Regions from separate parts of the Mesorhizobium shonense genome, predicted to be linked through region 1. Evidence: riboswitches for the same ligand, from Rfam matches in the RefSeq annotation. Region 1 holds a riboswitch; each other region holds the start of a gene.
What was found. Region 1 has a riboswitch for cobalamin ahead of bluB (5,6-dimethylbenzimidazole synthase). Riboswitches for the same ligand answer to the same signal wherever they lie in the genome.
Positions count from the first base shown of each region.

Region 2: linked by a shared signal. The riboswitch ahead of ABID26_RS32795 (ABC transporter ATP-binding protein) and the one ahead of bluB (5,6-dimethylbenzimidazole synthase) in region 1 are both predicted to bind cobalamin.
Region 3: linked by a shared signal. The riboswitch ahead of ABID26_RS14875 (DUF1636 family protein) and the one ahead of bluB (5,6-dimethylbenzimidazole synthase) in region 1 are both predicted to bind cobalamin.
Region 4: linked by a shared signal. The riboswitch ahead of ABID26_RS22455 (CbtB domain-containing protein) and the one ahead of bluB (5,6-dimethylbenzimidazole synthase) in region 1 are both predicted to bind cobalamin.

Region 1 covers NZ_JBEPLM010000001.1:728,351-733,735, forward strand. Annotated here, with positions in the region: gene ABID26_RS03730 (pirin family protein) at 1-650, opposite strand, end outside; gene ABID26_RS03735 (DUF2277 domain-containing protein) at 660-926, opposite strand; gene ABID26_RS03740 (exodeoxyribonuclease VII small subunit) at 1,028-1,279, opposite strand; gene ABID26_RS03745 (histone deacetylase family protein) at 1,283-2,209, opposite strand; cobalamin riboswitch at 2,324-2,502, shown strand; gene bluB (5,6-dimethylbenzimidazole synthase) at 2,546-3,283, shown strand; gene ABID26_RS03755 (hypothetical protein) at 3,315-4,295, opposite strand; gene ABID26_RS03760 (TetR/AcrR family transcriptional regulator) at 4,426-5,016, opposite strand; gene ABID26_RS03765 (MFS transporter) at 5,138-5,385, shown strand, end outside.
Region 2 covers NZ_JBEPLM010000021.1:39,305-44,689, reverse strand. Annotated here, with positions in the region: gene ABID26_RS32805 (FAD-dependent monooxygenase) at 1-694, opposite strand, end outside; gene ABID26_RS32800 (efflux RND transporter periplasmic adaptor subunit) at 691-1,848, opposite strand; cobalamin riboswitch at 2,179-2,384, shown strand; gene ABID26_RS32795 (ABC transporter ATP-binding protein) at 2,564-3,352, shown strand; gene ABID26_RS32790 (ABC transporter substrate-binding protein) at 3,402-4,349, shown strand; gene ABID26_RS32785 (FecCD family ABC transporter permease) at 4,578-5,385, shown strand, end outside.
Region 3 covers NZ_JBEPLM010000005.1:25,821-31,205, reverse strand. Annotated here, with positions in the region: gene ABID26_RS14885 (cobaltochelatase subunit CobN) at 1-1,519, opposite strand, end outside; gene cobW (cobalamin biosynthesis protein CobW) at 1,551-2,588, opposite strand; gene ABID26_RS14875 (DUF1636 family protein) at 2,585-3,016, opposite strand; cobalamin riboswitch at 3,057-3,260, opposite strand; gene ABID26_RS14870 (winged helix-turn-helix domain-containing protein) at 3,268-4,488, opposite strand; gene ABID26_RS14865 (NADH-quinone oxidoreductase subunit A) at 4,825-5,190, shown strand; gene ABID26_RS14860 (NuoB/complex I 20 kDa subunit family protein) at 5,181-5,385, shown strand, end outside.
Region 4 covers NZ_JBEPLM010000009.1:92,272-97,656, reverse strand. Annotated here, with positions in the region: gene copD (copper homeostasis membrane protein CopD) at 1-251, shown strand, start outside; gene ABID26_RS22460 (histidine phosphatase family protein) at 256-843, opposite strand; adenosylcobalamin (AdoCbl) riboswitch at 949-1,030, shown strand; gene ABID26_RS22455 (CbtB domain-containing protein) at 1,074-1,283, shown strand; gene ABID26_RS22450 (CbtA family protein) at 1,387-2,127, shown strand; gene ABID26_RS22445 (hypothetical protein) at 2,134-2,760, shown strand; gene ABID26_RS22440 (adenylate cyclase) at 2,798-3,094, opposite strand; gene ABID26_RS22435 (PepSY-associated TM helix domain-containing protein) at 3,356-4,756, opposite strand; gene ABID26_RS22430 (SCO family protein) at 4,881-5,385, opposite strand, start outside.

The sequences.
Region 1 (5,385 bases):
AGCGTATAAATGGCGCGTTCCTCGGCATCGGCGGGGATTTTCACGCTCGCGCCAGCCGCCAGCCGCAGATCGGCATAAAGCGTCTCCGAGGCGGTCGCGACCGGCGAGCGCAGCCCGGAAAATTCGCCGATGACGACGCGGCCGCTGACCCCTTCGGCATCGATTTCGGGCAGGCGGATCACCGATGTGTTCGCGAACACCGGGGCGATCTCTTCCTGGCTATCCGGCAGCGCCAGCCAGGTTTGCAGGCCGGAGATCGACATCGGCGCGCCGCGCAACTCCTCCGGCGTGCGCTCGGAATGGACGATGCCGCGGCCGGCGGTCATCAGGTTCACGTCGCCGGGCGCGATCACCATTTCGGTGCCGAGCGAATCGCGATGCCTGATCTTGCCGTCGAACAGATAGGTGACGGTGGAAAGCCCGATATGAGGATGCGGGCGCACGTCGATCGCGTGGCCGGCGCGCAGGATCGCCGGCCCCATGCGGTCGAAGAAGATGAACGGTCCGACCAGCCTGCGTTTTGCGGTCGGCAAGGCGCGGCGGACCTCGAAGCCGCCAATGTCCTTGGCGTTGGGGATGACCATCAATTCGATCTGGTCGCAGGCGAAGACATCGCCGGCCTCAGGATCGTTGCCCGGAAAGAAGCTCATGTCACGACCTCAGGCAAAGCGGAGCGCGGACCTGGCTTTCGCCTTGGCGGCCTCTTCCTCGCGGTTGCGCGGCTCCTGGGTGGTCTCAAGCGAATCGATGAGCTCGCGCGCGGCGGCGGCGATCGCCTCGACGGCGTGGTGGAAGGCATGCTCGTTGCGCTTGGACGGCTTGGTCGAGCCGCTCAGCTTGCGCACGAACTGCAGGGCCGCGTCATGAACCTCGTCGTCGGTCGCCGGCGGTTCGAAATTGAACAGGGTCTTGATGTTGCGGCACATGCTTGCTTGCCTCCTGTCTATCGTTTCCCGCCGTTCGAGATTATGCACCAAGGTGTGTTGAGATTCAGGTCAGGCCGACCTCACCTGAATATCAATACAGCTTACTCGGCGTCGAGCGGCTCCGTTCCCACCGGCTTGCCGTCGCGCGAGAGCCTGATCTTCTCGACCTTGTCCTCGGCCGCCTTGAGCAGCCGATCGCAATGCGCCTTCAGCGCCTCGCCGCGCTCGTAGATGCGGATCGACTGGTCGAGCGGGACATCGCCGCGCTCCAGATCATCGACGATCTTCTCCAGCGCGTCGAGCGCCTGTTCGAAGCTCATCGCCTTGACGTCCTGGTTAGCTTCATCAGCCATAATTCATCCCTTCATCAGCCGCCCGACATGGGCGGCGACCGAAAATGCCAGTCCCTGCAGATCGTAGCCGCCCTCCAGCAGGCTGACGAGCCGGTTGCCGCTATGGCGCCCGGCGCGGTCCATCAGCTGGCCGGTCGCCCAGTCGAAATCATCCTCGGTCAGGTTGATCTCGGCCAGCGGATCGCGATGGTGCGCATCGAACCCAGCGGAAATGATGATCAGGTCGGGGGCGAACGCATCGACGGAGGGCAGCACGCGCGACAGGAAGGCGTCGCGAAACGTCTCGCTGCCGGTGCTCGGCGCAAGCGGCGCGTTGACGATGTTGCCGGCGCCGGTTTCGCTCTTGGCGCCGGTGCCGGGATAAAGCGGCATCTGGTGGGTCGAGCAATAGAGGACCGACGGATCGTCCCAGAAAATGTCCTGCGTGCCGTTGCCGTGATGCACGTCCCAGTCGACGATGGCGACGCGCTCGGCCTGATGCTTCTTCTGCGCATGGCGGGCGGCGATCGCCGCGGTGTTGAACAGGCAAAAGCCCATTGCGGTCGTCTTCTCGGCATGGTGGCCGGGCGGGCGGGCGGCAACGAAGACATTGGCGGCTCGGCCTTCGAAGACATCGTCTATCGCCGCATTGGCGGCGCCGATCGCGGTCACCGCGGCCTGCCAGCTCTTCGGGCTGGCGCTGGTGTCGGCATCGATCGAGACAATGCCGCTCTCTGGGATGGCCGCACGCACGCGGGCGATAAAATCTTCCGGATGCGCATAAAGGATGGTCGCCTCGTCGCCTTCCGGCGCCTTGACGCGGTCGAGCGCCGAAAAAGCCTCGTCGTCCAGCACGCGCTCGATGGCGCGCAAACGGTCCGGCCGCTCGGGGTGGCCGGGCGGCGTCAGGTGTTCCAGGAATACCGGATGGCTATAGAGACGGGTGGTCATGGCGCCTAATCTAGGCATGCCTAGCCCGGATGGCCATGTTTAAGCGCCGAATGGCTGGGGAAAATCGCGTCTTGATATGTCGCCGACGGCATTGGCGCGGCCGAAGCTTCGCGATAAGGTCGCGCCGCTGCCTGGTGCCCGCAACGCGGGAGAATCGGGAACACGGTTGAACTCCGTGGCGTGCCCAACGCTGTAAGGGGGACCGCGCCGGCAAAGCCACTGTCTCAGACGGGAAGGCGCCGGACGCGGGACGATCCCAAGCCAGAAGACCGGCCCGGCAGACATGGTCGTCCGCATGGTCAGGTGGAGGACTGCTTATCGCCAAGGGGAAAAGCGATGCAGGCACAAGCGGCCGCCACCGGCGGCGATGACTTTGACCAATTGGCGCGCGACGCCGTCTACCGGGCGATGTTCACCAGGCGGGACGTGCGCAGCCATTTCGTTTCGGACGAACTCGACGATGCCGTGCTGGCGCGATTGCTGACGGCCGCGCACCACGCGCCATCGGTCGGCTATATGCAGCCATGGAACTTCATCGTCATCCGCGATTCCGAGCGGCGGCGGCAGGTGCGCGACCTGTTCCTTGCCGCGCGGGAGCTGGAATTGCCGGCGATCGAGGCGGAACGGCAGGCGCTCTACCGCAAGCTGAAGCTGGAGGGCATCTGCGAAAGCGCCCTCAACCTCTGCGTCACCTGCGACCGGCAGCGCTCGAAGAATTCGCCGCTCGGGCGCTGGCATAACCCGGAGATGGACCTCTACAGCACCGTCTGCGCGGTGCAGAACTTCTGGCTGGCGGCGCGGGCCGAGGGCGTCGGCGTCGGCTGGGTGAGCATCATCGAGACAGAAGCGCTGAAGCGGCTTTTGTCGATTCCCGAGCATGTCACGCCGATCGCCTATCTCTGCGTCGGCCGCGTCTCGGAATTCGCGCCGCGGCCGGATCTCGAAGCGCATGGCTGGGGCCGGCGCCTGTCGCTGCCCGAGCTGGTGATGAGCGAGACCTTTTGCGGCGCCGGCGAGGCGCCGCTCAAGTCGGCGATTGCAAAGCTTCGTGGCATAGAGCTGCCGAAGCCGTGATCATGCTGTCCTTCGTAGGTCAAGCTGCTGATCAAGCAGCCCGGGGCGCATCCCAGCGCGAGCCGCCGAAGGAGCCGAGGGCCTTGTCGCGAAGCTCCCTGAATTTCGACGAGGCCTCTGCCAGGCGCAGATCCCACTCCGGATTGGGCACCTGGCCCTCGATGGTGTCGAAATAGACCTGCATCAGCGAAGCGATGGCGAAGGGTTCGATGAAGGCCGCCTTGAAGGCCCAGGCAAAGACGATTGCCAGCACAAAGGCCCAGCCGGCGAGTTGCCCGGGCATCACCCAGAGAATGGCGGCTGCCGGGGCCAGCATCAGCAGGAAGATGACGAAGGACACACCCCACATGATCACCGCCAGCCAGACGGCGTTCTTGACCATGTGCTTGCCGTTCTGCGCGTAGAGCACGACGCCTTGCCTGGCGGTCTCGAAAGGCGAGTTGGAATTGATGCGGATGTTGTAGCCGAGGATGATCTCGTCGACATAGGTCAGCGACAGGCGGATCACGGTGTTGATGAAGCTGACGAGGCCGCTCAAGCCCGGAATGGGCAGGAAGGCGGCGATGCCGCCGAGCAGTCCGGTGATGGCGCGGATGGCGCCCTTGACCAGTTGGTCGACGACGAAAAGGATATTGGCCTCGGCAAAACGCTGGGTGACAACCTCCTTCGCATAGGCGATCTGGTTCTGGCCGTCGGGAACGTCGTGGCCGTCGATCAGATGGACCATGACGGCGATGTGGCCGGCCTTGAGCACATAGAGGATGTATTCGCGGATCCAGTAGACGGCGATCGAGACGACGCCGAAGCCGACGACGCCGCCCCATAAGGCAAACGACATCGGCCCGTCGGGATCGGTCGAGATGTGTCCGACGCCATAGCCGACGCTGGCGCCGGTGCCGGTCGCCATGATGTAGGCGACCGTGATGCCGAAATAGACGATCATACGAAAGACGATGAACGGCCATGTCCGCATCATGATGGACACCGACCGGCCGATGCTGAAGTCCCACATGGCCCCGACTCCCCGCCTCAGAGAATGGCCGGGAAGGATGCGCTCACCCCTGCCATTGTCAATGTCGGCGCGATTTTGAGCGGGGGACAATTATTGAAGAAGTTGCTGCCCCTCATCCGCCTGCCGGATGCTACTTACTTTTCAAGCCTTCGAGCAGTTGCTTGAACGCCGCCACCACCTGTTTCGATGTCGCTTCCGGCTCGTCCGAATTGGCGATGCGTTGCGAGGCCTGGCTGCTGGCGCCGTTGATCAGCCGCGCCGCGGTCTCGGGGTCGAGGTCGGGAACGACGACGCCCTCTTCCTGCAGCTTGGTCAGGTGATCGGTCATTGAAGCCGTGCAGGCGTTGGCGTTCGGCCACTGCGCCGGATCGCCCAGCACCGCCGGGCCGTCGCGGAACATGATGCGCTGGATCTCCGGCTCCAGCGCCATCTCGATATAGGTGGTGCATTCATCGACGAAGTGCTGCCATCGCGTCGGGGCCCGCGCGGCAACTTCGTTCACCCGCGCAGCCATCTCGCCGTCGATCTCGGCGATCACCGCCTGCAGCAGCCCCTTCTTGTCGCCGAAGTGATGATAGAGCGCGCCGCGCGTCAGGCCAGCCGAGGCAGTGAAATCGTCCATCGAGGCCTCGGCGTAGCCGATCGTGCCGAAGGCGTGGCGGGCGGCTGCGATCAGCTTGGCGCGCGTCTCGGCGATCATCTCCTTGCGGGGTCGGTGCATTGCTTCTGGCCCTATTCACATACGCAACGTATGCCAATTGACATACACGACGTATGAACTATCTGACATTCATACGCTGCGTATGTAATTGCGGCGCCTTCCCTTGTCGAGGAGCAGGACCATGCGAAACCCCTATTCGGAAATCTTCCAGGCTCCCGGCACGAAAGGCTTTGCCGCGGCGGCCTTCATCGCACGGCTGCCGATCGCCATGGCGCCGATCGGCATCGTGGCGATGCTGTCGCAGACGCATGGTGAATACTGGCTGGCCGGCGCCGTTTCGGCGACCTACGCGCTGGTCAACGCCTTCCTGTCGCCGCAGATCTCGCGGCTCGTGGACCGGCTCGGCCAAAGCCGGGTTGCCGTGCCCAC
Region 2 (5,385 bases), on a different contig from region 1:
AGGTGATCTTCTCGTCGGCTTCATGCGCCTTCGGCACGATGCCGATCAGCCTGACCGAACCGGACTGCCGGACCGGCATGACGATCATGCCGTTGCGGGTGATCTCGCCACGGCCCTTCACGTCGGCGACATAGAAGGACTGCTCGTAAGCGCCGCCAGGGAAGCCGATGTTCAGCCCATGTCGAACCGTGCTGTGGGCGCCGTCGCAACCGGCGAGATAGGCGGCGCCGACGGTTTCGGTCCGGCCTCCCTTGCTCAGCGTGGCGACGATCGCGTCGCCTCTGTCCTGGAAGGCGACGAGTTCCGTGCTGCGCTCGACTTCGACGCCGGCGCGCTTCAAATGCGCGATCAACAGACGTTCATGGATGTCTTGCGGCAGGGCGAAGGCGAAGGAATAGGGGCTGATGCCGCGGCCGAAATCGGAGAGCGGCAGCCGCGCCGCTATGCCGGCCGGCGTGTGCACGGTGAGCCGCTCGATGCGAACGCCCTCCGCAAGCACGTGGTCGACGATGCCGATCTGGCGGTGGAACTCCAGCGTGCGCGCCTGGACGGCAAGCGCCCGCGAGGTCTCGCCGGGAGCGGCGGCCTTGTCGAAGATGCGCACCGGGACGCCGAGCCTGGTCAGCCAGAGCGCGAGCGTCAGCCCGGTCGGACCGGCGCCGGCAATCAGGACCTTTGTCTTGGACACGGTCATTTTCCTTCTCCTTCAACGATACGAACTTTTTCGTGTTCCCGCAGCCGGTTGACGCCGGCGGTGACGACGAGGTCGCCCTGGGCAAGCCCGTCACTGACGACGACGCGGTCGGTCTCGTAGCGGGCGACGGAGACGGGCCTCAGTTCGACGGCCGATGACGATGTGACCACCCAGACGGCCGGCTTGCCGTTCTGGTCGAACAGCGCGCTGCCCGGCAGCACCGTCACCGGCGCGCTGGCCATCTCGGCGCGACCGGCGACGCTCGCGCCAAAGCGCATTTCGTCCGGCGCATTTTCGAGCGAGACCTTCACCTGGAAGGTGCGCGTCGCGGCGTCGGCCATCGGTGCAATCTCGCGAATGGTGCCGAGCGCCGTGATCGCCGGATTGCTGAGCAGCGAGACCGTGACCTGCGGCGGCCGCCTGGTACCAGGCGCGTTGGCGAAGGCGGCTTCCGCAATCGAGAACACCGCGTCGCGGCTCTCCGGATCGGCAACGCGAACCACCATCTGCCCGACATTGACGGACTGGCCGGCTTCGGCGCCGGTGGCGGTGACGATGCCGTCGAATTCCGCACGCAGCTCGGTATAGCTCAGCTGGTCCTTGGCCATCTCGAAGGCGATGTTCGCCGATTTGAGCTTGGCCTGCGCCGAGCGCAGGTTCTTCAGCGTGGCGTCGTAGTTGGCGCGTGTCGTGAAACCCTTGGCGAGCAGCGCGCCGATGCGGGCCTCCGCGGCGCGCGCCTCCACCAGCACGGCCTGCGCGGCCGCCACGTCGGCCTCGGCGCTGGCGAGCCGGTTGCGATAGTCCTGGTCGTCGATGCGGGCGAGCACCTCGCCCTTCTTCACCTTGGAGCCGATCTCGGCGATCCGCTCGACCAGCTTGCCGGACACGCGGAAGCCGAGGTCGCTTTCGAGCCTTGGCCTTATCTCGCCGATGGCGATGCGGGTGTCGGCGTTGCGCGTCGGGGCAACCGCGATGGCCTTGACGAGCTTGGTCTCCGGCGCGGCGGGTTCTGCGTTCGAGGCCTCACTTCTGGCGTCGTGCCAGACCACGGCTGCGCCGCAGGCAAGAGCTGCGATCGAGCCGGCGACAAGGCGGCGCCTCAGCGGCTTGTTATGCCCCGAAAGGCTGGCTTTAAAAAGTGCGGCAATCATGTTGTCTCCATGACCAAGATTTCGGTCGCGCGGGAGGATGCGGCGACCGGGAACTGTGTTGGCTGGGAGGGATCGGGCGTTGCGGCCTGTCTTTCGCCAGCCCGATCTTCTTGCTGTTTCGGGCACGAGAAATCCCGAACGGTTTCTGAAAATTTTCCGATGTTTGGGTGAGGCGACGCCGGAGGGATTGACATCGGCATGCCAAACGTATGTAATGTTATTACATATCAAAATGGCGAACCAGGAATGCATCCTTCAGACAGATCGTTCGGACGATTCATGGGACAGCGACCTCTCGCAGCAGCCCGTTGCGACTCGCGCGCGAACAACCTACGATGGCGGCGTCATGGTCCCCGAGCCGCAAGACGAGGGGTGAAAAGGGAACACGGTGAGACCCTGGTCGGGTCGAGCCCGTGGCTGCCCCCGCAACTGTGAGCGGCGAGCTCCATCCGAAACGCCACTGGCCGGCAAGGCTGGGAAGGCGGATGGCGCAACGACCCGCGAGCCAGGAGACCTGCCATCGACACGAGTTGACCGGACGGGGTGTGCCGGGAGGAGACGCGGGCACCGGTCTTGTCGGCCGGCTCGTCCAGCATCCTTCCGTCGCCATTTTGGAAAGTGACGGAATGCTGGACGGCTCCATCGATCGTATCCACCACGCCATCGGACATGCGGCCCGGAAATACCATCCGGGCAACCGGGCGGGCATCCGCCCATGACCGCGCCGCTTCTCGAAGCCTGTGGCCTCGGCGTGACGGCGAATGGCCGCGCGCTGGTCGACAATGTCAGCCTGTCGATGGCGGCGGGCGGGCGGCTGGCCATCATCGGCCCCAACGGCGCCGGCAAGACGACGCTGCTTCGCATGCTGTGCGGCGCGCTGCCGCCGAGCCGCGGCGAGGTGCGTCTTGCCGGGCGCCGCCTGGACAGGATAACCGCCGCCGAGCGGGCGCTCAGCATCGCCGTTGTCGGCCAGACTGATCAGCCGGACCCACGGCTGGCGCTCATTGACTATGTCGAGCTTGGCCGCGTTCCGCATGCCGGCCTCAGGCGCCGGCACGACGACCGCGACATCGTCGTCGAGGCGCTGCGCCGAACTGGGCTCTTGCCGCTGCTCGCACGCACCATCGGCTCGCTCTCGGGCGGCGAGCGCCAGCGCGCGCAGCTTGCCCGCGCCATCGCGCAGGAACCGAAAATTCTGTTCCTCGACGAGCCGACCAACCATCTCGACCCGCGCGCCCGCGGCGAATTGCTCGACCTTGTCGCCGGCCTCGGCATGACCGTCGTCGCCGTGCTGCACGATCTCGCGCTGGTGGCGCCTTTCGCCACCAGCGTCGCGGTGATGAGCAACGCCCGGCTGCACGTGCTGGCGGCGCCGCGTGAGGCGCTGGCGCAACCGCTCATTCGCGAGGTGTTCGGCATCGATGTGCTGCGCCTCCGGCACCCGACCGAGGATCGCGAGCTCACCGTCTTCGAGCTTCCCATGCGTGCTTCCTCGCCATCCTGAGCCTGCCCAACCCAACCCGAACAACCCAAGCAAACAGGAGCACCATCCCGTGAAACGCCTCGCTTTGTCGCTTGCCCTCTCGCTTGTCGCCTCAGCCGCCTTCGCCTTCCCGGTTACCGTCGACAGCTGTGGCAAGCCGCTCACCTTCGACGCGCCGCCGAAGCGCGCCGTCATCCAGGACCTCAACATGGCCGAGATGGCTTTCGCGCTGAAGCTGCAGCCGTCGATCGTCGGGCTCACCGGCATCACCGGCTGGTACAAGGTCGGCCCCGAATTCAAGACCGAGCAGGGCTCTATCCCGGAGCTGGCGCCGAAATATCCGACGCTGGAAAACCTCGTCGCCGTGCAGCCCGATTTCTTCTTCGCTGGCTGGTATTACGGCATGAAGCCGGGCGGCGATGTCACGCCCGACACGCTTGCCCCGCACGACATCAAGACGCTGGTGCTGACCGAAAGCTGCGTCCATCTCGACAAGAACCGGCCCGCCGCCTCGATGGACCTGCTCTATGGCGACGTCGAGAAGCTGGGCAAGATCTTCGGCAAGGAGGCCGAGGCCGAGAAACTGGTCGCCGGCTGGAGGGCTGAGCTCGCCGGCATCACGGCCAAGGTGGGCGACCACAAGGGCACAAGGGTGTTTCTCTATGATTCAGGCGAGGACAAACCCTTCACCGCCGGCAAGTTCGCCATCCCCAACGCCATGATCGCCGCCGCGGGCGGGGAAAACATCATGGCCGACATGGAGACGAGCTGGGGCAACACCGACTGGGAGACGGTGGCGTCGCGCAATCCGCAGTTCCTCATCCTGCTCGATTACCAGGATGGCGGCGGTTACCGAAAACTGCTCGATTTCCTTAAAGTCCATCCGGCGATGAAGGAGACCGACGCGGTGAAGAACGAGCGCTTCGTGGCCTTGCGCTATGCCGAGCTGACGCCCGGACCCGCCAACATCGAGGCGATCGGCAAGATCGCCAGGGCCATACATCCGGACGCGTTTTGAGCTCTGGAGCACGGTTGAGCCGGGAGTGTTTCCATTGATGGATAGCCTGCTTTGGAGAATGGCGAAAACGCCCATCACTTCGTCATCCTCGGGTCTCCGCGACGGAGCTGCGCTCCTGCTTCGCCCGTGGATGACGAATTCGCGGAGATCTCGGCTAATCTCGAACGCTGGCGGGCCGATGACAGGCCTGAAGACGTGAGCTCGCGCCATAAGCCATTCGTCCTGTCGATGACGCTGGGCGCGCTGCTACTCGCAGCGCTCATGCTGCTTTCGATCGCCTATGGCTCGACGCTGATACCGCCGCGCGAGGTCGTCGGCGCGCTGGCGCGTGCGGCTGGACTGGGTGGTCAGGCCGTGCCCGGACCCGTCGGCAGCATCGTCGTCGACCTCAGGCTGCCGCGGACGCTGCTGGCGATCGCCGTCGGCGCCGGCCTCGGCGTCGTCGGCGCGCTGCTGCAGACCGTCACCCGCAACGATCTTGCCGACCCGTTCCTGTTCGGCCTTTCCTCGGGCGCCGCCGCCGGCGCCGTCTCGGTCATCACCGTCTTCGGCGACTCCTTCGGCATCTGGACCTTGCCGGTGGCGGCCTTCACCGGCGGCATATTGGCGGCGGCAATTGTGCTTCTGCTGGTCTCCCGGGTGAGGGGACAGGGGCCCGAGCGGCTGATCCTTGCCGGGCTCGCTGTCTCCTTCATGTTCACCGCTTTAACCAACTACCTCGTCTTCGCCGGCGACCAGCGCGCCGCCCACTCGGTGCTGTTCTGGACCATGGGCGGGCTCGGTCTCGCCCGCTGGGACAATATCGGCCTGGCGGCGCTGGGCGCCGGCATCATCCTCGCCTACGGCCTGTGGAACCACCGCCGTTTCGATGCCTTCCTCGCCGGCGAAAGCGCTGCCGAGAGCCTCGGCGTGCCGGTGGCGCGCATGCGCCGCGCGACATTCCTCATCGCCGCTCTGGCCACCGCGATTCTCGTCGCGGTCGCCGGTGTCATCGGCTTCGTCGGCCTGATGATCCCGCATCTCGGCCGGCCGCTGG
Region 3 (5,385 bases), on a different contig from region 1:
TCTCCAGTGCATCCAGCAGCCCCCGTGCCGATTGCGGAATCCTCTCAACCGCATAGCCCTGTTCCTTCAGGTCGTGCAGCATGGCGAGCACGCTCGACGGAACATCAAGCCCGACGGCGTAGCCGGTACGGCCGGGCGCGCTCGGGTAATCCGGGATCAGGATCGCCAGCTTGCGCTTAGCGCGCTCGGTCTGTTGCAGGCGAACGAACGCCGCGATGCGGGCGGCGACCTGCGCGACGCGGTCGGGCTCTGGCCGGTTGGCGAAGGCGCGGAAGGCCAGCGCCGGATCGGTTTCGACCTCGCCCTTGAAGGAAATCGCGCCGGCCAGGATGCGGCCGTCGAGCTCCGGCAGCACGACATGCATGGCGAGATCGGCGGGCGCCAGGCCGCGCTGGTTTTTTTCCCAGACCTCGCGCCGCGTCGTCGCGACGATGACCTGGAAGACGGGTACGCCGGCGCGGTCAAAGAGCGTCTCGGCGCCTGGTTCTGCGCCGGAGGCAAAGGCGGTGGCGGTGGCGATGGCTGATGGGTTCAGAGAAGCAATGGCGTTTTCGACGAACGTCAGAGACGCCGGATCCTTGAGGCTGGAGACGAAGATCGGCACCGGCGTAATGCCTTGCAAGTGCAGCGCCTCGGCCAACGCGTCGATCGGTGCCACGTCGGCTGCCAGCAGCATCGATCGGTAGAAGAGGATAGGGATGACGGGCGCGGCGAAATTGTCGGCGTCGAGTCCCGTCACACCCCCCTCTGTCCTGCCGGACATCTCCCCCGCAAGGGGGGAGATTGAGCTGTCGCCGACGATTTCGCCAATCGGAGATGTTGCAGATGGCTCTGCTGCTGACGTGGAAGAATTGGCGCCGGGGTTGGTGATAGCTGATCTCCCCCCTTGCGGGGGAGATGTCCGGCAGGACAGAGGGGGGTGTGAAGGATCGCCGACCTTTGAAAGTCCAGGCTTCTCTACGACTCCAATTCTAGGTTGATAATAACCCACCTTCGGCACGCCCACAGGCTCAGCAACCGCCGCGTCCGACCCCGCAAGCCTCGCCAACCTTTTCACCAGCGCGCTCATATTGGCCGGGCCGCCCTCGCGGAAATAGCCGAGCAGGGCGTCGAGCTCGGTGCGCGGCAGGGTCGAGCCTTCGATCAGGCGCTGGTCCTCGTCATGGCTTTCGCCCGGCAGCAGCGCCAGCTTGATGCCGCGCTCGCGCGCGACCGCCACGAGCTGGTCGCAGCCATAGCGCCACCAGTCATAGCCGCCGAGGATGCGGACGAGGATTACTTTGGCATGGCGCGCGACGCTATCGACCCAGAGGTCGACCGACATCGGGTGGCGAAGGTCGCGAAGTGCGGCGAGCCGCATCGATGGCAGCCGCTCTGTGTCGGCTTTCCAGGCGGTAGCCAGTCCCGAAAGATCGCTGTCGGTGAAGGACAGGGCCACGACATCCGCAGGCGTCTGCCTGAGGTCGATCGGCTCGGCGAGATCGTCGAGCGAGGCGGATGTCGTGGTGAGGATATGCATTGCTTTTCGTGTTTGGGCTTTTCGTGTTGCCTCAGCCGGCGAGGATACGCTCGATCGCCGGGCGATTCAGCCCTTTGAGGCCGATGACGACCAACCGCGAGCGGCGGTCGTCCTCCGCCGTCCAGGATCGGTCATAATAATGATTGACGCGCGGGCCGACGGCCTGGAGCAAGAGCCGCATCGGCTTGCCGCCGACCTCGACGAAGCCTTTGACGCGCAGCACGTTTTCATGCTCGGCAGCGAGAGCGACGCGCTTGGCCAGCTCATCCGGATTGGCGATCGACGGGATATCGATGACGAAGGAGTCAAAATCGTCGTGCTCATGGTCGAGCTCGTCGTCGTGGTGGGTCTTGCGGTTCTCGATGTCGTCCTCGACGGCGAGGCCGAGGCCGAGCAGCACCGACGCATCGACCTTGCCCTGCGCGGTCGGCACGACTTTCACGGCGCGCGCCACATGCTCGCCGATCACGGCATTGGCGCGGGCCGAGCCGGCCGCATCCATCAGGTCGCTCTTCGACAGGATGATCAGGTCGGCACAGGCGATCTGGTCCTCGAACACCTCCTCGACCGGATCGTCGTGGTCGAGCGAATCGTCCGCGGCGCGCTGCGCCTGCAGCGCATCCATGTCGGAAGCGACGCGGCCATCGGCCAAAGCCGGGCCATCGACCACGGCGATGACGCCGTCGACCGTTACGCGGCTCTTCACCGTCGGCCACTGGAAGGCTTGGACGAGCGGCTTCGGCAAAGCGAGGCCGGAGGTCTCGATCAGGATGTGGTCGACCTTCGGCGTGCGCGACAGGATCTGGTCGAGCGCCGGCACGAAGTCGTCGGCGACGGTGCAGCAGATGCAGCCATTGGCGAGCTCGACGATGTTTTCCTCCGGGCAGGTGTCGATGCCGCAGCCTTTCAGGATCTCGCCGTCGATGCCGACATCGCCGAACTCGTTGACGATGATCGCCAGCCGCTTGCCCTTGGCGTTTTCGAGCAGGTTGCGGATCAGCGTCGTCTTCCCGGCGCCGAGAAAGCCGGTGACGACGGTGCAGGGAACACGAGAAACGGAGGCGTTCATGATCGGTCCTTCAGGAGGTCGAGGGGAGGGATGCGGGCAACCAGGCCGCGCTTGAGGGAATCGGGCCGGCCGCGCCAGGGGATGAGGCCGTCAGTGGAAGTTGCAAAGAGCTTTGCGCCGGCGACGAGGTCGGCGCCGCTGGTCGCATCCAGATCGCCGAAGACGTAGCTCCAGCAGCCGTCGCGCAGAAGCGCCGCGCTCAAGCGGCGCTTGCAATTGCCAAGGCATTCGACGGTACGGATGCGGATGTTTTCGCCCGATGCGGCGCGGCGCGTGTCTTCAGCAAGCAGGGCGCCGGCGCGCGGGTTGGCATCCGAACCGGTTTCGTCGCGGCAGGACGAGCAGACGATGACCGTCACGTCCGCCAACGCGTCGGGCTCGGACGAAATGTCCGCGATGTTTGCCGGGAAACTGCCGTTACGATCCAAAACCAGGCTCCTTGCCCGGAAAACCCGCCAGGCATTCGGATACTTAAAGTCTCAGACGGCAGGTCTCCTGGCTCGCGGGTCATCGCCTTGAATGCCGCCTTCCCGGGAACATCCCAGTGGTTTTCGGCTGAGGCTCGTCGCTTACAGTTGCGGGGACAGCCGCGGATTTGGGAAATTATCCCGCACCGCATTCCCTCTCAGCTCCTCCCTTTGCCGGGAGAAGACCGTCTGGCTCGGATTTAGGCTTACGGCTATGCGCCTGTCAACGCAGGGTGCGACGCCGAGATGTCGGCCAGCGCCGGCCCGAGGTCGCCGGCCGGCGTCACTTCGATAGCCTCCAGTCCGAGCCACGCCTGCATCTGCTTCAATTCCTCGAAGAGCTGCGCGACCGTTTCGGACGGGGCGTCGGCCTCGGCATAGGCTGCGTGGACGCGCAAGATGCTTGCTGGGCGATCGGCCCTCAGGTCGACGCGAGCGACGATCCGGTCGCCGAGCAGGAAGGGCAGCACATAGTAGCCGTATTGGCGCTTTTCGGCCGGCGTGTAGATCTCGATGCGGTAACGGAAGCCGAAGAGCTTTTCGGTGCGAGTGCGCTCGAAGACCACGGGATCGAACGGCGCTAGCAGGGCGCGCGCCTCGATCCGGCGCGGAATGCGGGCGTCCTTGTGCAGATAAGCGGCCTTATCCCAGCTCTCGACCTTAACCGGCAGCAATTCGCCCATTTCAACAAGCTCTTCGATGCGATCCTTCGTGTCGCCCGGCGCCAGGCGAAAATAATCGCGCAGGTCGCCATAAGTGGCGATGCCGTGGGCGCGGGCGGAAATGCGCAGCAATTCGCGATGCGAGTCCTCGACCGAAGGTACAGGCAGGTCCAGGATAGCCTGCGGCAGAACACGCGCCGGCAGGTCGTAGTAGCGTTCGAAGCCGCGCCGGTAGGCGGTGGTGATGCGCCCGGCCCAGAACAGCCATTCGAAGGCGTGCTTGGCCTCGCTCCAGCCCCACCAGCCGCCATTGCCCTTGTGGCCTTCGATGTCGGAAGCGGCGATCGGCCCGCGTTCGGCGACCTGGCCGTATATCTCGTCGATCATCTCCTTGCGTTCACGGCCCCATTTGGCGAGGCCGAGATACATTTCCTCGCCGCGTTCGGCGCGCTGCATGCGCCAGCGCATCAGCGGGTAGGTCTCGACCGGCAAGAAGGACGCCTCGTGCGCCCAATATTCAAAGACGGCGCGTTTGCGGGTGACCGCGGCGTTGTCGAGCAGCGCAAGCGGGTAGGGGCCGAGACGCGAATAAAGCGGCATGTAGTGGGCGCGCACCACCGCGCTGACGGAATCGATCTGCAGCAGCCCGGTTCGGAAGAGCACGCGGGCGAGGTGCCGGCGGTTGGGCTCGCCGCCGGGGCGGGGGTCCGTGAAACCCTGCGCACCGAGCGCGATGCGCCTGGCCATGCGAAGCGAGATTTTTTCCTTCATCAAGGAGCCTTTGCCTCGATCCGTTTACCTGATTTCCAGCCGGTGATTCCAGCCATGCTAGCAGGCAAATGGCGGGAGATATGTCAGGAGAGAAAAGTGGAGTAAAAAGTGAAGGAAATCAAACAGGAGCGGATCGGACCAGTTTCTTCCGATATGGCGTCCAGGGCCGGATTTTGAACAAGGTTTGACTTGCTTCGCCGAAACCGCTGCGCTAACCCTCGCCGCGTCGCAGCATAGGGCCCTTAAAACGGTTCAGCAGGTTAAACTGTCACGCTTCCGCATTAGAGTCCGTTGCTGTAATCAAAGTGAACTGGCCCGCCAAAGGAAAGTCGCCGCATGAGCGCACTCCTGAGTTCGTATCTGCCCATCGTCCTCTTCATCGCGGTGGCGATGGTCGTCGGTCTTGCGCTTATCGTCGCGCCGTTCCTGGTGGCCTACCGCAATCCCGACCCCGAAAAGCTTTCCGCCTATGAATGCGGGTTCAACTCGTTCGACGACGCCCGCATGAAATTCGACATCCGCTTCTACCTGGTGTCGATCCTGTTCATCATTTTCGATCTCGAGGTCGCCTTCCTGTTCCCGTGGGCGGTGTCCTTTTCGAAGGTCGGCATGCTCGGCTTCTGGTCGATGATGGTGTTCCTGGCGGTGCTGACCATCGGCTTTGCCTATGAATGGAAAAAAGGAGCGCTGGAATGGGATTGAACGACAGTTCAGGCACCCTCGTCGCGCCGAAGCCCAAGGGCATCATCGATCCCAACACCGGCAGGCCGGTGGGGGAGGACGATCCCTTCTTCCTCGAAATCAACAATGAGCTGGCAGACAAGGGTTTCCTCGTCACCTCGACTGAAGCGCTGATTACCTGGGCGCGCAGCGGCTCGCTGATGTTCATGACCTTCG
Region 4 (5,385 bases), on a different contig from region 1:
GCGTCTTCATAGTCGGCTGGCCGTTCGGGTTGTCGTCGCCCTATCGCCTGTTGCTGTCGGCGAAGATTGCCGTTGTCCTGGCCATGATTGCGATGGCGACAGCCAACCGCTACTGGTTCGTGCCGCGTATCGGTCGGGCGAGCGAGTCGGCGCTCCACGCGATCCGAATTGGCACCGCCATCGAGATCGTGCTCGCGCTCACCGCGATCCTACTCGTTTCGATTTTCGGCATGCTAGACCCGAACTCCTAAAGAGTTAGTCGACACCGCGCTGCCCTTTCGGCAGCGAACCATGAGCGCGCAACACCCATCGAGTGCCATCACTACGAAAATCGGTGAGGCAAAGCGGCTCGACATCGATCTTGCTGAACGAAGTCAGCGGGGCACCGAGTACATGCACGATCGCCGCGCGGATGACCCCAGGGTGGGTGACCACAATGGTGTGGCCGCGCTCGGCAAGCAGGCGCTCCATCAGAGCCGAGCCGCGCCGGGCGACATCGGCCAGCGATTCGCCGCCGTGGGGTGCCGCGTCTGGATCGGAAAACCAGGTTGCAAAGCCTTCCGGATCTTCGACCTGCAGTTCCTCGAAACCCTTGCCTGCCCAATGTGCAAAATCCTGGTCAGCGAGCAGAGGCTCGATCGAAGCCTGGTGGCCCAGTGCCTCAGCGGTCTGCCGCGCCCGCAGCGCCGGGCTTGTCCAGATTCGATCAGCGCGGCGCAACCCCTGGCCGGTCGCGCCCGCGCGGGCAATCGCCTGCGGCTCCAGCGGCTCATCTAGCGGAAAGCGCCCCTTGCGCGCGGCAAGCGTTGCCCCGCTTGCGATCATCGTCAGGCGTACGATCATCCAAAACCGCCTCTGTGGCCCGGTCCAAATTGCGTGTCACGATCTCACGTCGCTTATTGACGATACATTGACGGCGAACGAAGCGCTGAATAGTGTCGGCGACGATACGGGATTGGAAGCCGGTGTAAATCCGGCACGGTCGCGCCACTGTGATCGGCACCAGCCGAAAGTCAGGCCTTCTTCCGTAGCATTAGTTCGATCAACGGGACGCAGTATCCCAGGAGAGGAAAATGTCCGACACCACTTTTGCACCCGGCTATGGCCCGGTTCCGATTCCGGTCCGTGAGCTTCTGCCATGGGCCATCTTCGGCGGCCTGCTGCTCATGCTGGCGATCTATTTTGTCGGGGCGGAAGAAGGCGCGACATCGCTGATCCGAGGCATGTATGTGCACGAATTCGTGCATGACGGCCGCCACCTGCTCGGCTTCCCCTGCCACTAGACCGGTTCAGCAATCGCTGAACCGCCCCGGGTTTGGGATAACGCAATTCCAGACGGAAAACCGCTACGCACTTTTCCTGGAATTGCTTGAAGGGAAGATTGACATGGTCGGAAAACTTTTGCTGCGCGGCATGCTGGTCGGGCTGGTCGCGGGGATTTTGGCGTTTGCCTTCGCACGTGTTTATGGCGAGCCGCAGGTCGACAAGGCGATCGCCTTCGAGGAACAGCAGGCGCAGGCCGCCGAAGAGGCGCCGGAGCCGGAGATCGTCAGCCGGGCCACGCAGGCCGGCATCGGTCTCGCAACCGGCGTGCTGATCTATGGCGCTGCGCTCGGCGGGCTGTTCTCGCTCGTCGTCTCCTTCGCTTATGGCAGGCTGGGCTCGCTCGGCCCGCGCGGCACCTCCGCGTTGCTGGCACTGCTCGGCTTCCTCGCCGTGATCGTGGTTCCGGGGCTGAAGTATCCTGCGAACCCGCCCTCGGTCGGCAATCCCGAAACCATCGCCTACCGCACCGAACTGTTCTTCATCATGATCGTGGTTTCCCTGGCGGCGATGGTGGCCGCGGTGGGCCTCGCGCAACGGCTGTGGAATAGGCTCGGCGCCTGGAATGCGACGATCGTTGCCGGCCTTGCCTTCCTCGTCGTCTTTGCGCTGGTGAAGGCGGCGCTCCCCGACATCAACGAGGTGCCGGAGCAATTCTCGGCGGTGGTGCTGTGGCAGTTCCGCGTCGCTTCGTTGGGTATCCAGCTCGTGATGTGGACCGTCATGGGGCTTGCCTTCGGCGCGGTCGTCGAGCGAGACCTCGCGGCCCGCGACCAAAGCGGCCTCGCCCGCCGCTACGCCTGATCCGCGATGCGCTGGCCAGCTCGGTTTTTCGCCTGGTCGGCCATCGCGCTGTTGTTCCTGCTCGCGGCGACGGAGGCCGAAGCGCATGGCTCGCGCTCGACGCCGCCGCCGCCTGGCATCCAGATTCCCAGCCTTACCCACGGCCAGATGGCGGTGATCGCCCGCTATCGCGGCGCCATCCTCGATCTAGCCCTCCGGCAGACCGAGACCGACCCCGCCTTCCGGCGGCTCTACAATCACGACACCCTGCAATACACGTACTGCCTCTGGGGCCTGATGCCGGGAAGCCTGGCTGACGAGCAGAGCCCATTCAATGAATGCAGCCATGCGTATCTGGCGACCACCAAGGCGCTGCTGGCCTACATGGCGAAGATGCCCTCGGCCCAGAACGAGGCCAAGTCGCTGATTTCCGACATCGACGCCGACATGGTGCGCAGCGGCGCCTCCTGGATCCTGTGCCAGTTCAGCGCCGAGGGCTTCAGCACCGGCGAGATCGTCGAACCGCAATGGCGGGGCGTTTTCTTCCACCTGCCCAGCCTTGCCGTGCTTGCGCTGGCAGCGGCGGCGCTCTTCGCCGCTGCCTGGTCGATCTTCGGCTCGCACGCACCACGAAACAGGTCAGTCGCCGCATAGCGGCTCGCCGGGTCTTCAAGGCCATGATTCACGTGCCTCAGTGGTTATGGGATTGCTGGAAGCCCGCTACGTCGTACTGAGATACGCTCTTGGGATTATTGGAGTTCTGCGGCTGGGTACCTGCGTACTTTCCATCGGCAACCCCATCAGGATTGAACGCTGAGCCAGGAGCAGTGCTGGCGTTACCGGGGGTAGCACCTCCGGTCTCTGCGGTACCGATCGTTTGGTTGGGCTGACCGGTCGTTCCGGTCACGGTGTGGACATTACCAGCGAAAGCCGCGCCAGTGGAGGCTATGAACAAGGCGGCCACTATAGGCGTGAGGAGATGTTTCATGGTTTATTCTCCAAAGCGTTTTCGATTTGGGGCGCTCAGGGTCTTGGGAGCGCCCGGCGGTAAGGGATAAACGCTTTTGGGATCGCCACTCGTCCCGAGCCTCGCGAACTCGTGATATGCCAGCCCGCTTGAGAGGTGGGCTAAAAGTGGAAGATCGCTTGCTCGATAGTGGGTTTCGCTATGCACAGACCCCCCGATAGCAGCCCGCGATTTTTCGGCGTTGCGGCCGACCCTTGCGCGTAGGTCGGCCGCCTTACCAATTCACGCCTCGGCCACTTGGAAACCTGCCTCCTTCAGGCGCCTGGGGAGCAGAAAATCGATCACAGCGAAGGCAACGATTGCCAGCCCGGTCAATGGAAAGATCACGGAGACGCAGAGCGCGATCGCCAGGATGGCAGCCGGAACCCGGTAGTTCTTCGGATAAAGCGGTGTCCCGAGTTGCCCCGCCGGCCTGCGCTTCCACCACATCACCGCGCCTGACAGGGCCATCGTGATGATCGCGAGGCAGAACAGCAGGTTGAGCGCGGTGTTCCACCAACCGAGATTGGCCTGGTGGAGCGCAATGCCCACCGCCATTGCCTTGCCGGCCAGACCATAGTCGGCGAAGCGAATGTCGGCGAGGATCTTGCCAGTGTAGCGGTCGATATGCACGGTGCGATCACCAAAGGGGTCGAGCGTATCGGCATCCATGGAGTCGGCCGAGATCGTGTAGACCCCGCCCTCCTCCTGAGGCACGTTGATGCGGAACTGCTCGGTAAAATCGTTGGCGCGAGCGTAAGCGGCAACCGTGTCGAGATTGACGGAGCCCATTTGCAGGCCAGCCGCGCCCGCCTGCGAGCCCGACATCGGCATTGGCGTCTGCTCCAGCGTCCACGGCACTTCCTTCAATGCGCCGTGATTCATGCCGGCATGAGTCTTGTCCGAGAGCGGAACATTGTCCCACTTCGCCGCCGGGAAGGTGCTCCAAGCCTGTACGATCTTGGCTCCCCACACGCCTGTCCAGGCGAGGCCCGACAGCAGGAAGAAGAACAGCACGATCGAAATGTAGAAGCCGAGCGAGACATGCAGCTCCTTCCACAGCGCGCGACCCCGCGTCCGCAGGTTCGGGACCAAGACGCGGCCAAGCGCCCGGCCAGTGCGCGGCCACCACATGTAAAGACCGGTAAGCACCAGCACGATGCCGAGACCGGCGGCGATCTCGATCAGCCGGTCGCCGACATCGCCCAGCAAGAGCGTGCCGTGGATATGGTCGGCCCAATAGAACCAGGTGTCGTCCTTGGCGATCGTGTCGAGCGCCTTCGGTCCGTGCGGATCGACGGCGACGACGTTGTCCTTGCCGTTGCCATTCACGATGAAGACGGTGGCGCGGTCCGGTTCTTTGGGCACGACCATCAACTTCAGCGCGCCACCGGGGATGGCGGCGATGGCCGTCTGCGATTGCGCCTCATAGGAGGCGCGCTCGCCGCCTGGCGCCACATAATGCTTGGCGCCAAGGAAGGTCTCGATCGAGTTGCCATAGACCATAATCAGCCCGGTGGAGGCGAGCACGAGAAGGAATGGGATGACATAAAGGCCGGCATAAAAATGCCAGCGCCAGACGGCGCGGTAGAGCCGGGTGCTGAGGAGCGCTTCAGGCTGCGCTGCAAGCGTTGCGGTGGACATGAGTAAACCTCTCCAATGAGGCGGCACGCATGACCGCCTGCTGTTTTGATCGATGAAGGGAGCAGCCGCATTCGGATGCGGCCGCGTTTGGAAAATCAGCCTCGTTTGGCGAAGCGATCCGGCCTCATGCAGAGCCTGCAATCAGTCTGCGCAATTTCGCGAGCCGCGTGCTCATCTCTTCGCCATAGGAGATCGTCCCGGCGAACTCGCCATTGGCGTCCATCAGGAAGATCGAAGCGGTGTGGTCCATCGTGTAGTCGCCGTCTTCCGTCGGGATCTTCTTCCAATAGACGCGGTATTCCTTACCCACCGCCGCAACCTCGGCTTCCGTACCCGTCAGTCCGATGATGCGCGGATCAAAAGACTCGAGATACCCGGCCATGAAGTCGGGCGTGTCCCGCGCCGGGTCCACCGAAATGAACAACACCTTCAGCTTGTCGGCCTCCGGCCCGAGCGTCTTCATTGCCTCGGTCATTTCCCAAAGCGTTGTCGGGCAAACTTCCGGGCAATGGGTGAAGCCGAAGAACACGGCGAACGGCTTGCCTTTCAGATCGGTGTCGGAAAGCTTGGCGCCGGCCTGGGTCGTTAGAGTGAACGGCCCGCCGATCGGAGCGACCGCGTTGACCGTC